2 linked regions of the Aliamphritea ceti genome follow. The protein of the gene in region 1 binds, or shares a complex with, the protein of each later gene. Links are inferred from orthologs where the notes say so. Each region holds a gene or a part of one and is shown on either strand. Other genes may lie near its edges.

Evidence for each region.
Region 2: the proteins of groL (region 1) and metK are in contact, whole or in part, in a cryo-EM structure (PDB 8P4O), measured with the Escherichia coli proteins. The link is inferred for Aliamphritea ceti from one-to-one orthologs.

Annotation. Positions count from the first base shown.
Region 1 is NZ_AP025282.1:1,371,768-1,380,106, reverse strand. The notes cover bases 3,417-6,266. They hold groL (chaperonin GroEL), read right to left. Parts: upstream 5,743-6,266; coding sequence 4,090-5,742; downstream 3,417-4,089. Other genes in these bases: OCU49_RS06300 (co-chaperone GroES), read right to left, coding at 5,803-6,096; OCU49_RS06310 (HD domain-containing phosphohydrolase), read left to right, coding at 3,417-3,964. Outside these bases: 3-dehydrocarnitine:acetyl-CoA trimethylamine transferase BcoG, read left to right, coding at 200-1,117; OCU49_RS06315 (carnitine 3-dehydrogenase), read left to right, coding at 1,199-2,668; more of OCU49_RS06310, read left to right, coding at 2,879-3,416; OCU49_RS06295 (FxsA family protein), read right to left, coding at 6,334-6,810; OCU49_RS06290 (SDR family oxidoreductase), read left to right, coding at 7,209-7,970; OCU49_RS06285 (2-hydroxyacid dehydrogenase), read right to left, coding at 8,030-8,339.
Region 2 is NZ_AP025282.1:4,851,300-4,856,512, reverse strand. Bases 1-2,870 are described here. They hold metK (methionine adenosyltransferase), read right to left. Parts: upstream 2,096-2,870; coding sequence 905-2,095; downstream 1-904. Other genes in these bases: tkt (transketolase), read left to right, coding at 2,429-2,870; OCU49_RS22025 (16S rRNA (uracil(1498)-N(3))-methyltransferase), read right to left, coding at 44-781. In the rest of the region: more of tkt, read left to right, coding at 2,871-4,423; OCU49_RS22010 (glyceraldehyde 3-phosphate dehydrogenase NAD-binding domain-containing protein), read left to right, coding at 4,487-5,213. UniProt on the Escherichia coli protein: Catalyzes the formation of S-adenosylmethionine (AdoMet) from methionine and ATP.

The DNA.
Region 1 (8,339 bases):
CCAGAATAGAAAACATTTTCATAATATCTGAAAAAAACCTAAACGGCTGCGCAAAATATCAAATCATATTCGCTAAGTGCAAACTCGTTATCCACACCCCGTGCAATTATTGGATCATTCCGGTGCACAAAGAAGGGGATACCCTCTGTGCTCCACTAAACAACAATAATCAAGTAAGACTGAATAAGCGGAGCCCGCTATGCCTTTACAACCGAACACTAAGCCTTTTATTACCTGCGCCGTTACCGGTTCTGGCGGAAGCCAAGATCGCTCACCACACGTGCCACGTAGTCCTGAGCAAATTGCAAATGATTGTATTGATGCAGCCAAAGCAGGTGCAGCCATCGTTCACTGCCATGTCCGTGAACCTGACACGGGCAAACCAAGTCGTCGCATAGAGCTATACCGTGAACTGACAGAACGGGTCAGGGATGCTGAAGTCGATGTTGTGCTGAACCTGACAGCAGGCATGGGTGGTGACATGGTATTCGGTAACCCTGAATCACCTCTTCCGCTGAATGAGGCTTCCACTGATATGGTAGGCGCTACTGAGCGAATGGAACATGTACGCCAGTGCCTTCCTGAAATCTGTACTCTGGATTGCGGCACCATGAACTTTGCCGAAGCAGATTACGTGATGACAAATACTCCAGGCATGCTTCGCGCAATGGGTCAGATGATGACTGACCTCGGTGTTCGCCCTGAAATTGAAGCCTTTGATACCGGACACCTTTGGCTGGCCAAGCAACTGGTATCTGAAGGTATTATTGAAGATCCGGTAATGATCCAGCTATGTATGGGTATCCCATGGGGCGCACCGGATGATCTAAACACCTTTATGGCAATGATCAACAATATTCCGGAAAGCTGGACCTTCTCTGCTTTCTCTATTGGCCGCAACCAAATGCCATTTGCTGCCGCTGCAATGCTAGCTGGCGGAAACGTTCGTGTCGGCCTGGAAGACAACCTATGGTTAGGCAAAGGGCAATTGGCAACTAACGCCCAGCTGGTAGAAAAAGCAGCCACTATCGTAACAAACATGGGCGCCACTCTGATGACCCCTGCTGAAGTACGGGAAAAAATGCAGCTAACTAAACGTGCCCCACTGGCACTGTAAACCTGCCAGAATAACAGCAGCCTTCGGGCTGCTGAGTAGTTTAGCCGCCCTTAAGGCTCAGAGAACAAAAAAGAGACATATATGAATAAGATTGCAGCCTGTATAGGCGGTGGAGTTATCGGTGGCGGCTGGGTCGCCCGTTTTCTGTTACATGGCTGGGACGTACGCCTGTTTGATCCGGCACCAGATGCTGAGCGTAAAGTTAACGAAGTCATTGCCAACGCTCGCCGCGCCCTTCCCGCACTGGCCGATGTACCAATGCCAGCTGAAGGCACACTGACACTCTGCTCTACTCTGGAAGAAGCCGTCAGCGAAGCACAGTGGATTCAGGAAAGCGTTCCTGAACGCCTGGAGCTGAAACATAAAGTGATGGCCTCTATTCAGGCAGCCTGCCGCAGTGATGCCATCATAGGCTCTTCAACTTCTGGTTTTAAACCATCGGAACTGCAGGAAAACGCTGCAAATCCGGGACAAATAATGGTGGCACATCCATTTAATCCGGTATACCTGGTACCACTGGTTGAAGTTGTGCCCAGCCAGGCCTGCAGCCCTTATCAGGTTACTAGTGCCAAACAGATTCTTGATGGCATCGGCATGAAGCCTCTGGTTGTTCGCAAGGAAATCGACGCTCATATTGCTGACCGTCTGCTAGAAGCAGTCTGGCGGGAAGGCTTATGGCTGATTAAAGATGATATCGCGACCACCGAAGAAATTGACGATGCTATTCGTTTCGGCTTTGGTTTACGCTGGGCACAGATGGGTTTATTTGAAACCTACCGTATTGCCGGCGGTGAAGCCGGTATGGCTCACTTCATCGGTCAGTTCGGTCCTGCCCTTGCGTGGCCATGGACCAAACTGATGGATGTACCGGAACTGACTGATGAACTAATCCAGAAAATTGCTGATCAGTCAGATGCCCAGTCAGGTATGTACGACCTTCGCCAGCTAGAACAAATTCGTGATGACAACCTGGTTGGCATAATGCGGGTACAAAAAAACGCCGACTGGGGGGTAGGAGCTATGCTGCGCGAGCATGACCAACGTCTCAAAGCTATGTCTCCGGCTCAGGCGCAGCCTGAAATTAGTGCAGAGCCTCTGCAAATGTTCAGCGGCAAAGTACTTCCTGCCTGGATCGATTACAACGGTCACATGAACGAAGCCAATTATCTGCGGGTCTTCAGTGATGCTACCGATAATTTCATGGCCTTTATAGGCGTCAATGATGCATATATACAGGCAGGCCAAAGTTACTACACAGTAGAAACTCATATTCGCCATCTGGACGACATTAAACTGGGGCAAGGTATTGAAGTACGCACTCAGCTAATCTCGCAGAGTGCTAAAAAAATGCACTTATTCCACTTTATGTACAACCGTGAAACCGGAGCTTTAATTGCCACTGGCGAACATATGCTGCTTCATGTCGATATTAATGCAGGCAAAACCTGCCCTGCTACCGATTATGTACAGACCAGACTGACAGCTATATTTGACAGCCATTCTGATTTAGCTGTACCTGAAGGTGCAGGTAATGCGATTGGCAAGAAATAGCAACAGCAGTAAAAAGACGATACGGGCTGCCTTGAGCAACCCGTTTCTATTTGGCAATTATCTCTTATAATCATTAACTTAAGTTACGCCTCAGAGTCATCATTGTGACATGTAAAACTCTTTCTATGAGTTATGCATCCTGTATAGTGCTAAAATCGCTTTTTTTTAGCTATAAGTCCGCGTTATTTGCCGCTGGAAAAGGATTATACGATGGCCACGTTCTCCCTCGGAGGCTCACTGGATAACGAACTCTTCGCTGAAGCCTATGATGAGTTTCTTGAACAATACAGACTTTGTGAATCCAGCATAGTTGACCTTGAACACTCCCCCGAAGATGCAGAATTACTGGGCGATCTGTTCCGTACCGTGCATACCGTAAAAGCTAACTCAAGCATGCTCAGCTTTGCACCTATGGTCGTTATTCTTCAAGAATTGGAAAACGTACTGGACCTTGTTCGGGAAGGCCAGATCCCCTTTTCCGACCGAGCCGGCGATCTGGTATTACTGCTTATGGATAAAGCCCGGGATTTTATGGAGCAATATCATGACGCTCAGCAGGTTGAATATGATGATGCACTCTATGAATCTGTAAAAGCAGGATTACAGAAACTCTCAATGGCACCACCTGAAATGGTCGCGCCACTGCTAGTCAATATCATTGCACTGGTGGACCCTAATACTAGCCAGGTGCCTCTTAAAGAAAAGCACTGGCTCGAAAGCTTCACCGAACCCAGTGAAGACCTCAGTTTCCTGTACAACATGGCACAAGCTTGTGAACAGCGGGTTGGATACTGGCAGGGCCGGACCGACAGAGTGGTTAAGCTGGCACTGGCAACCAATGAAGCTGGCGGCAGCCCGGTAGACGCCAATGCTTTAGCCGCCTCCCTCTTTACCCACGATATAGCCATGGCCTTCCTGCCAACCTCACTACTGACTAAGCAAAGCTCCCTTGACGAACATCAGATCAAATTAATGCGCCAGCATGTTCAGGTTTCTGCTCATCTGATGCGCTCAATGTTCGATTCGCAAAATGCCGGAACAATGCTAATGCAGCATCAGGAGCTATTCAGTGGCAGTGGCTACCCTAAAGGACTTAGCGGTAATCAAATTTGCACTGGTGCTAAAATCATTGCCATAGTTCACACCTTTGAAGCAATCACTCACGGACACACCAGCACCTCGTTGCACAAACGGCCACTGATGCGGGCCTTACTGGAAATAAGTAATAAGGCCGGTGTCGATTTCGACCAGCAATGGGTCGAAATATTTATGAAAGTGGTACGCGAGCAAAAATAGCTGCGTATCAACGGCAAGACCGCGAAAACTCAGACATAAAAAATCCCCGCTACCTGTAAAGATATCGGGGATTTTTTTATAGCAAACCGGCTACGCAAGCATAGCCGGCGAGTGCCGGGGGCTGATTACATCATGCCGCCCATGCCACCCATACCGCCCATGCCACCCATATCAGGCATGCCACCAGCAGCACCGCCTTCAGCAGGCGCATCAGCTATCATCGCTTCAGTAGTGATCATCAGGCCTGCAACAGAAGCAGCAGCCTGTAATGCAGAACGGGTAACTTTAGCTGGGTCCAGGATACCCATCGCCAGCATGTCGCCGTATTCGCCAGAAGCAGCGTTGTAACCGAAATTACCTTCGCCCTTCTCACGGATGTTCGCAACGATTACAGAACCTTCTGCACCGGCGTTACCAACGATCTGGCGCAGTGGTGCTTCCAGAGCACGGAAAGCCAACTCAACACCAACGCTCTGGTCGTGGTTTTCACCTTTCAGTACGCCAACCTTATCCATTGCACGGATCAGGGCAACACCACCACCAGGGATAACACCTTCTTCTACAGCAGCGCGGGTTGCATGCAGAGCATCTTCAACACGTGCTTTCTTCTCTTTCATTTCAACTTCAGTCGCAGCACCTACCTTGATAACTGCAACACCGCCAGCCAGCTTAGCAACGCGTTCCTGCAGCTTCTCACGGTCATAATCAGAAGAAGTTTCTTCCATCTGTGCACGAATCTGGTTAACACGGTTTTCGATAGCTGTAGCTTCGCCAACACCGTCAACAATAGTCGTGTTTTCTTTAGTGATAGAAACACGCTTCGCCTGACCCAGTTGCTCCAGAGAAGCACCCTCCAGGTTCAGACCAACTTCTTCAGAAATTACAGTACCGCCAGTCAGAGTTGCGATATCTTCCAGCATTGCCTTACGACGATCGCCGAAGCCAGGCGCTTTAACAGCAGCAACTTTAACGATACCGCGCATGTTGTTAACAACCAGAGTCGCCAGCGCTTCGCCTTCAACATCTTCTGCGATGATCAGCAATGGACGGGAAGACTTAGCAACCTGTTCCAGGATTGGCAGCAGATCACGGATATTAGAAACTTTCTTATCCACGATCAGCATGAATGGGTTTTCCAGATCAACGCTCATGCTGTCCTGGTTGTTGATGAAGTAAGGAGACAGGTAACCGCGGTCAAACTGCATACCTTCTACTACGTCCAGTTCATTCTCCAGACCGGTACCTTCTTCAACGGTGATAACACCTTCTTTACCTACACGCTCCATAGCTTCAGCAATGATGTCACCAACCTGTACGTCAGCGTTAGCTGAGATAGTACCTACCTGAGCAATAGACTTGGTATCTGCACAAGGTACAGCCATTGCTTTCAGCTGTTCAACAACGGCAGCAGCAGCTTTATCGATACCGCGCTTCAGATCCATTGGGTTCATGCCAGCAGCAACTGATTTCAGACCTTCGTTAACGATAGCCTGAGCCAGAACTGTAGCAGTAGTTGTACCGTCACCGGCAACATCGTTGGCCTGGGAAGCAACTTCCTTAACCATCTGAGCGCCCATGTTCTCGAACTTGTCGCTCAGTTCGATTTCTTTCGCAACAGATACACCATCTTTAGTGACTGTTGGCGCGCCGAATGCTTTATCCAGAACAACGTTACGACCTTTAGGCCCCAGAGTTGTTTTTACAGCGTCTGCCAGAATGTTAACACCAGCCAGCATGCGCTGACGCGCGTCATTACCAAACAATACTTCTTTAGACATTTTGAAAATCCTGTATTCAATTCAAGTAGATTGAAAAATTCTTATCCGGGCCTGGAGCGATTACGCTTCTAGAACACCAAAAATTTCGCTTTCGCTCATTACCAGCAGTTCTTCGCCGTCAACTTTAACAACGTTAGAACCTGCGTACTGACCGAAAATAACCTGATCACCAACTTGAACTGTCAAAGCCTGAATTTCACCAGCATTGGTTATGCGGCCGTTACCAACAGCAACTACTTCGCCCTGGTTAGGCTTTTCAGTTGCAGAACCTGGTAAAACGATACCTGAAGCAGTAGTTGCTTCTTCTTCTTTACGGCGAACAACAACACGGTCGTGTAGTGGACGAATTTTCATTGAATATCTCTCCTGATCCATCTGATCAAAAAAAGTCGTTTATAGTTATTAAACCGCTCATTTAGCTCCGAACTCTTTGACTTATAAAGACTTCAGACCGAAGCAAAGCATGTTTTACATGTTTACAAAGTGATTATCTATATCACCTAATAAATGATGATGTTTAGCTAGATGGGGCCGGCAAAATGGTTTTCAACACTTAACATTAAAAAAAGTGTGATTTTTCTGTTCCGAAAATCAGTCTTCCCGTCGGTATTCGCCGTCAATCACATCACCTTTATTCAAAGTCGATGAATCACGGGGATCAGCATGGTGGAAATTACCAGGACCAGCATGATGATGAAAACCCTGTGTAGGGTTGATCAGCGTCACCTTACTCATGACCAAATCAGCAAAACGCTGACGGGTAAACGGAATCAGACACAGAAACCCAATCACGTCTGTCACAAAGCCAGGCGTGAGTAAAAGCGCCCCACCTACGGCCAACACAATCCCTTCCACCATTTCACGGCCAGGCATTTCACCAGTCGCCATTCGGCCCTGTGCACGACGTAGCGTAGCAAACCCCTGATATCGCAACATGTTTACCCCAATAAATGCGGACAACAACACCAGGCCAACAGTATTCCAGGCACCGATTGCCTGACCTACATTAATCAGCAGGGTAATCTCTATAATTGGCACTATGATGAACAGCAAAAATATAAAACGCATAACAATAACCTGTCAGAAAAATAACGTTGGAGAAATCATTACTTTGTAACTATATAAGTAACCTATAAATCCTATGCTTCAGGCTACTACGATTGTCACAATTTCGCGATCATTTCAGCTTAACCTGACATATTTTCATAACCTGTACGAAAGCGACAAAGCTGCAGCATAATAATTTAATAAAGCAGAGTTTCTTGTTGTGCTATGCAACACCAAACTAAAATATTCATTTATATTTTTATATAAAAAAACCATAACTTATTGATATATATTGAAATTATAAATTTAACATTGAACAGTATGGACTTTTACGCAATTGCGTTATAACTTTTACAAAAGATTGTTGCACTGCACATATAAAAACAAAAAAACACAACATAATTTAAGGTAGTCCGCAGATGGAATTAAAAGATAAAGTAATTGTTATCACCGGTGGTGGCAGAGGCCTTGGTCGTGCAATGGCACTCCAGGTTGCAGCTAAAGGCGCTAAGCTGGCGCTTGTCGATCTTGATCAACAAGGTCTGGATGAAACCATTGGACTCTGCATGGAACTCGGTACTGAAGCCCGTGGTTATATTGCTAACATCGCTGAAGAAGATGCAGTTACCGAACTCTTTAATGATATCGCTGAAGATTTTGGTGCCATCCACGGCCTGGTAAACAATGCAGGTATTACCCGGGATGGCCTGTTCATCAAAGTTAAAGATGGCAAGGTCGTCAGCAAAATGAGCCTGGACAACTGGAATCTGGTTATGGATGTTAACCTGACGGGCACTTTCCTGTGTGGCCGTGAAGCAGCCATTAAAATGATTGAGCTGGGTTGCGAAGGATGCATCATTAACATCTCCTCTATTTCACGTAACGGCAACATGGGCCAGACTAACTACACAGCAACGAAAGCTGGCGTTCAGGCTATGGCTGTTACCTGGGCAAAAGAACTTGCGCGCTATAGTATCCGTGCAGCATCAATTGCTCCCGGTTATATCGGCACAGAAATGGTCATGAGTATGAAACCTGAAGCGCTGGAAAAAATTGCCGCAGGCATTCCAGCCAAGCGCCTTGGCAAGCCTGAAGAAATAGCCAGTACTGTCGCTTTTATTCTGGAAAACGACTACGTCAACGGCCGGTGTATTGAAGTGGATGGTGCACTGCGCATCTAATCAACACCGCAAACAACAAAGCCAGCAACTCGCTGGCTTTTTTGTGTCCGTTTTTTCTTTTAATACCCTAAGCTGCGATCAACCGACTTAACCGGCAGCCCCTGCCCTAACGCATGGATATACTCTTTTGCCTGAACAATTGCGTCCCTGATAGATGTTGGGGCCGCAATGTGCGGTGTGATGAGTACGTTCTCCATTGACCAAAGAGGTGAGTCCTGCGATAACGGCTCGTGCTCAAACACATCCAACATTGCACCGCGTAAACGTTGCTTGCGTAATGCATCAATTAAGGAAGGCGAATCTACTACCTCGCCCCTTCCTGCATTTATTATCACAGCATCCGGCAGTAATTGCTCAAACACAGCAGAA
Region 2 (5,213 bases), 3.5 Mb from region 1 along the record:
TGTGTGCCATACAGAGTAATAGAAAACATCTGTCACTCTGGGTTCAGTTTTTCGTGTTCAGGTCGCCCCATAAAAACTGCAGCACAGATAACGCGGCTACAGGAGCGGTCTCGGTACGAAATACCCGGGGACCGAAAGCGACAGGCTTAAAGCCGGCCGCTAATGCCTGCTCTACTTCTGCTTCACTGAGTCCGCCTTCAGGACCTATCAGTAATGCAACAGATGCAGGCGGTTGCAGCGTTTCTAAGGGTTGCTCCGTATGGTGGTGTAACACCAGTTTTAGATCTGCGTCGACATTCGTGATCCATTCGTAGAGTGTCTGTGGTGGCTGAATTTGCGGCACATCACAGCGCAGGCTCTGTTCACAGGCGCTGATAGCTGTTTGTTGCCAGTGACGCAGACGCTTATCCTGGCGTTCATTGCTGAGCTTTACTTCACAACGTTCGGAGAATAGCGGGGTCATGCCTGACATGCCGAGTTCAGTTGCTTTCTGAATGGCGTAATCCATACGTTCACCGCGGGACAGGCTCTGACCTATTTCAATCTGCAGGGGAGATATACGACCTGGCTGGCTGACCCTTTCTATGCGGGCACTGACCTGGCGTTTAGCGACTTCTGTCAGGCGGGCGTGGTATTCACAGCCGTCGCCGTTAAACAGGGTTAGCTGGTCGTCGGGCCGCATGCGCAGAGCGCGGGCGACATGTTGTACGACAGCGTCGCTGAGTTGAATATCCTGATCGGCCGCAAGGGGCTGGTCTTCATAAAAACGGGGGATTCTCATAGCAATTTCTAGCCTGGCCTGATCAGTGGTTATGTCTACTGGAATGATAGCGGGTTTAGCAGGCGAAAAAAAAGCATCTGGCAATGCTCAGATGCTTTTTTTAACAAGCAGACAGAGAGTGTTTTACAAACCTGCGTCGGCTCGTAAAGCTGCGGCTTTATCTGTTTTTTCCCAGCTATAGGCTGTGAAAGTTTCATCTTTTACTGTCATTTCGTAAGGGTTTTTACCGAAGTGACCGTAAGCTGCTGTCTGGCGATACATTGGATGCAACAGATCCAGCATACGAGTAATCGCGTGCGGGCGAAGATCGAAGTGCTGGCGGACCAGTTCAATGATCTTTTCGTCGCTGATCTTGCCAGTACCGAAAGTGTTGATCGATACGGAGGTTGGTTCCGCAACACCGATGGCGTAAGAAACCTGAATTTCACACTTATCAGCCAGGCCAGCAGCAACGATGTTTTTAGCAACATAACGACCAGCATAAGCTGCTGAGCGGTCTACCTTAGAAGGGTCTTTTCCAGAGAAAGCGCCGCCACCGTGGCGGGCCATGCCGCCGTAAGTATCAACGATAATCTTACGGCCGGTCAGACCGCAGTCGCCCACAGGACCACCGATAACAAATTTACCGGTTGGGTTGATGTGGAATTTGGTGCTGGCATCAATCCATTCTGCAGGCAGAGTGTGTTTGATGATCAGTTCCATAACGGCTTCCTGCAAGTCAGCCATAGAAATATCAGGATCGTGCTGTGTGGACAGTACGACTGCATCAATACCGCAAGGCTGGCCGTTTTCGTAACGGAAGGTTACCTGGCTTTTTGCATCCGGGCGTAACCATGGCAGCAAGCCTGATTTACGTGCTTCAGCCTGGCGTTCAACCAGACGGTGTGCGTAGCAGATAGGTGCTGGCATCAAAACGTCTGTTTCGTTGCTGGCATAGCCAAACATCAGGCCCTGGTCGCCGGCACCCTGATCTTCAGGTTTAGAGCGGTCTACGCCCTGAGCGATATCGATAGACTGTTTACCGATGATGTTCATTACACCACAGGTGCTGCCGTCGAAGCCTACTTCAGACGAAGTGTAGCCAATATCATTGATAACGCCCCGTACCAAGTCTTCCAGATCGACCCAGGCAGAAGTACTGACTTCACCTGAAACAATCGCAACGCCGGTTTTAACCAAAGTTTCGCAGGCAACACGGGCGTATTTGTCTTCAGCAATAATGGCGTCTAGCACCGCATCGGAAATTTGGTCGGCAATTTTATCCGGATGACCTTCTGAAACTGACTCAGAAGTGAATAAGCTGTATTCGCTCATAGTTTATGGTAATCCTCGCAGTATTAAGACTCCCTGGCTGTTACCTGGCTGTTCGCTGGGTCGAGTTTTGAACTTCACGCCGGATGGGAGGAGATAAATAAATTGGCGGATAGTTTAATGATCTTATAGGCCGAATGCATGGGGAATATATCTGTTTAAGCGTTTTTTTTCGCAATTCATCATGAATTTGCTTCAATTTTATGAAATTTACTCGAAATAGGTTTGAAGCTGTCTGCTGGTTGAGCGAAAATACCGCCACTTTTTGAATGCTGCATGTTTGCGGCACAAGTGTTATTTCAACCTCAACTTGGGTTCCAACCCCGGAGTGAATGAATGTCCTCGCGTAGAGAACTGGCGAATGCGATCCGTGCACTGAGCATGGATGCTGTACAGCAAGCTAAATCTGGCCACCCTGGTGCGCCAATGGGTATGGCAGATATCGCCGAAGTACTGTGGAATGATTTCATGGTACACAATCCATCCAACCCACATTGGATGGATCGCGACCGTTTCGTCCTGTCTAATGGTCACGGCTCCATGCTGATTTACAGCCTGTTGCACCTGACAGGTTACGACCTTTCTATCGATGACATCAAAAATTTCCGTCAGCTGCATTCTAAAACGGCAGGCCACCCGGAATATGGCTACGCGCCAGGTGTTGAAACAACCACTGGCCCGCTCGGCCAGGGTGTGACTAACGCGGTAGGTTTTGCGATTGCAGAGAAGTCTCTGGCAGCGCAGTTTAACCGTGAAGATCACGAGATCATTGATCACAACACCTATACATTCCTGGGTGACGGCTGCCTGATGGAAGGTATCTCTCACGAAGCTTGCTCTCTGGCGGGTACGCTTGGGTTAGGTAAGCTGGTTGCGTTTTACGATGACAACGGTATTTCTATCGACGGTGAAGTTGAAGGTTGGTTTACTGATGATACACCTAAGCGTTTTGAGTCTTACGGCTGGCAGGTAATTCCAAACGTTGATGGTCATGATCATGATCAGATTCGTGCGGCTATCGAAGCAGCTCACGAGAATACTGAACAGCCTACCCTTATTTGCTGCAAGACCATTATTGGTTTTGGCTCGCCAAATAAACAAGGTAAAGAAGACTGCCACGGCGCACCTCTGGGTGAAGAAGAAATCGCACTGGCCCGTAAAGAGCTGGGTTGGGAGCACGACTCTTTCGTTATCCCTGAAGATATCTATGCGCAGTGGAGTGCCTTAGAAGCTGGTCAGAATGCTGAGAATGACTGGGACGAAAGCTTTGCTGCATACAGCAAAGAATATCCAGACCTGGCTCGTGAGCTGATCCGTCGCTACACCGGCGAATTGCCAGCTGATTTCTCTGCACAGGCTGATGAAGTTATTCAGCAGTTGCAGGAAAAAGGTGAAACAATTGCCAGCCGTAAGGCATCTCAAAATACGCTGAACGCATTTGGTCCGTTATTGCCTGAACTGATGGGCGGCTCTGCTGACCTGGCAGGCTCTAACCTGACCTTATGGTCTGGTTGTAAGGGTGTGACTAAAGATGATGCATCTGGCAACTACCTGTTCTACGGCGTACGTGAGTTTGGTATGTCTGCGATCATGAACGGTATTGCACTGCACGGTGGTTTTATTCCGTACGGCGCGACCTTCCTGGTATTCATGGAGTATGCCCGTAACGCACTGCGTATGGCGGCTCTGATGAAGCAGCGTGCAATTCACGTTTACACGCACGATTCTATCGGTTTGGGTGAAGATGGTCCGACTCACCAGCCAATCGAACAAATTGCTAACCTGCGTCATACGCCAAACATGAGCACCTGGCGTCCATGTGATGCGGTTGAGTCTGCGGTTGCATGGAAGTCTGCACTGGAACGTAACGACGGTCCTACTGCGATGATTTTCTCACGTCAGAATTTGCCACATCAGGATCGTTCTGCGGAACAGCTGGCAAACGTTGCCCGCGGTGGTTATATCCTGCGTGATACGCAAGGTACACCTGACGCTATCCTTATTGCTACCGGCTCTGAAGTTGGTTTGGCAATGGATGCTGCGGCAGCACTGGAAACAGAAGGCAAACAAGTACGTGTTGTATCTATGCCTGCTACCGATATGTTTGATAAGCAAGATGCGGCTTACCGTGAAGCAGTTCTGCCTGCTGCTGTGACAGCGCGTGTTGCTGTTGAAGCTGCTCAGGCTGACTTCTGGTACAAGTATGTTGGCCTGAATGGCGCGATTGTTGGTATGACTAGCTTTGGCGAGTCTGCGCCTGCAGGTGAGCTGTTCAAGCTGTTCGGCTTTACCGTCGAAAACGTTGTAGAAAAAGTTAAGTCAGTTCTTTAATTACTGACATGATCACGGCCAGTCTTTCGACTGGCCGTTTTTATTACGGCGGACTGCAGATTAATGACATACAGAGTTGCAATTAATGGTTATGGGCGCATTGGTCAGAGTGTGCTGCGGGCGATTTATGAGTCCGGTTACCGTGATCAGTTGCAGGTTGTTGCTCTGAATGAGTTATCAGATATCGAGACAGTTTGTTATCTGACCCGTTATGACACCACCCACGGGCGTTTTCCTGTACCGGTGGATCATGATGGTGAAAACCTGCTGATAAATGGGGATTCTATTCGGGTGCTTAATGAAGCGGATCCGGAAAAATTACCCTGGCAGGAAATGAATATTGATCTGGTGCTGGAATGCTCCGGTACCTTCAGTGACCGTGCGACTGCGCAGCGGCATCTGGACAGCGGTGCTGCCCGTTTGCTGTTTTCTCAGCCGGCGCAGGCGGATGTGGATGCCACCATTGTCTATGGATTCAATGATCAAATACTAACGGCGGATCAGAAGGTTGTGGCGGCAGGTTCCTGTACCACTAACTGTATCGTGCCGTTGCTGGATCTGATCGACGGTGAGCTTGGCATTGAGAATGGTGTAACCACCACAGTACATTCGGCGATGAACGATCAGCCGGTGATCGACAGCTATCATCAGACTGATTTGCGACTGACCCGCAGCGCTATGCATTCAATCATTCCGGTGGATACCGGGTTGAATAGAGGCATTGAACGCTTATTGCCACAAATGTCCGGTCGTTTTGAATGTCTGCACTTACGAGTGCCGACTATTAATG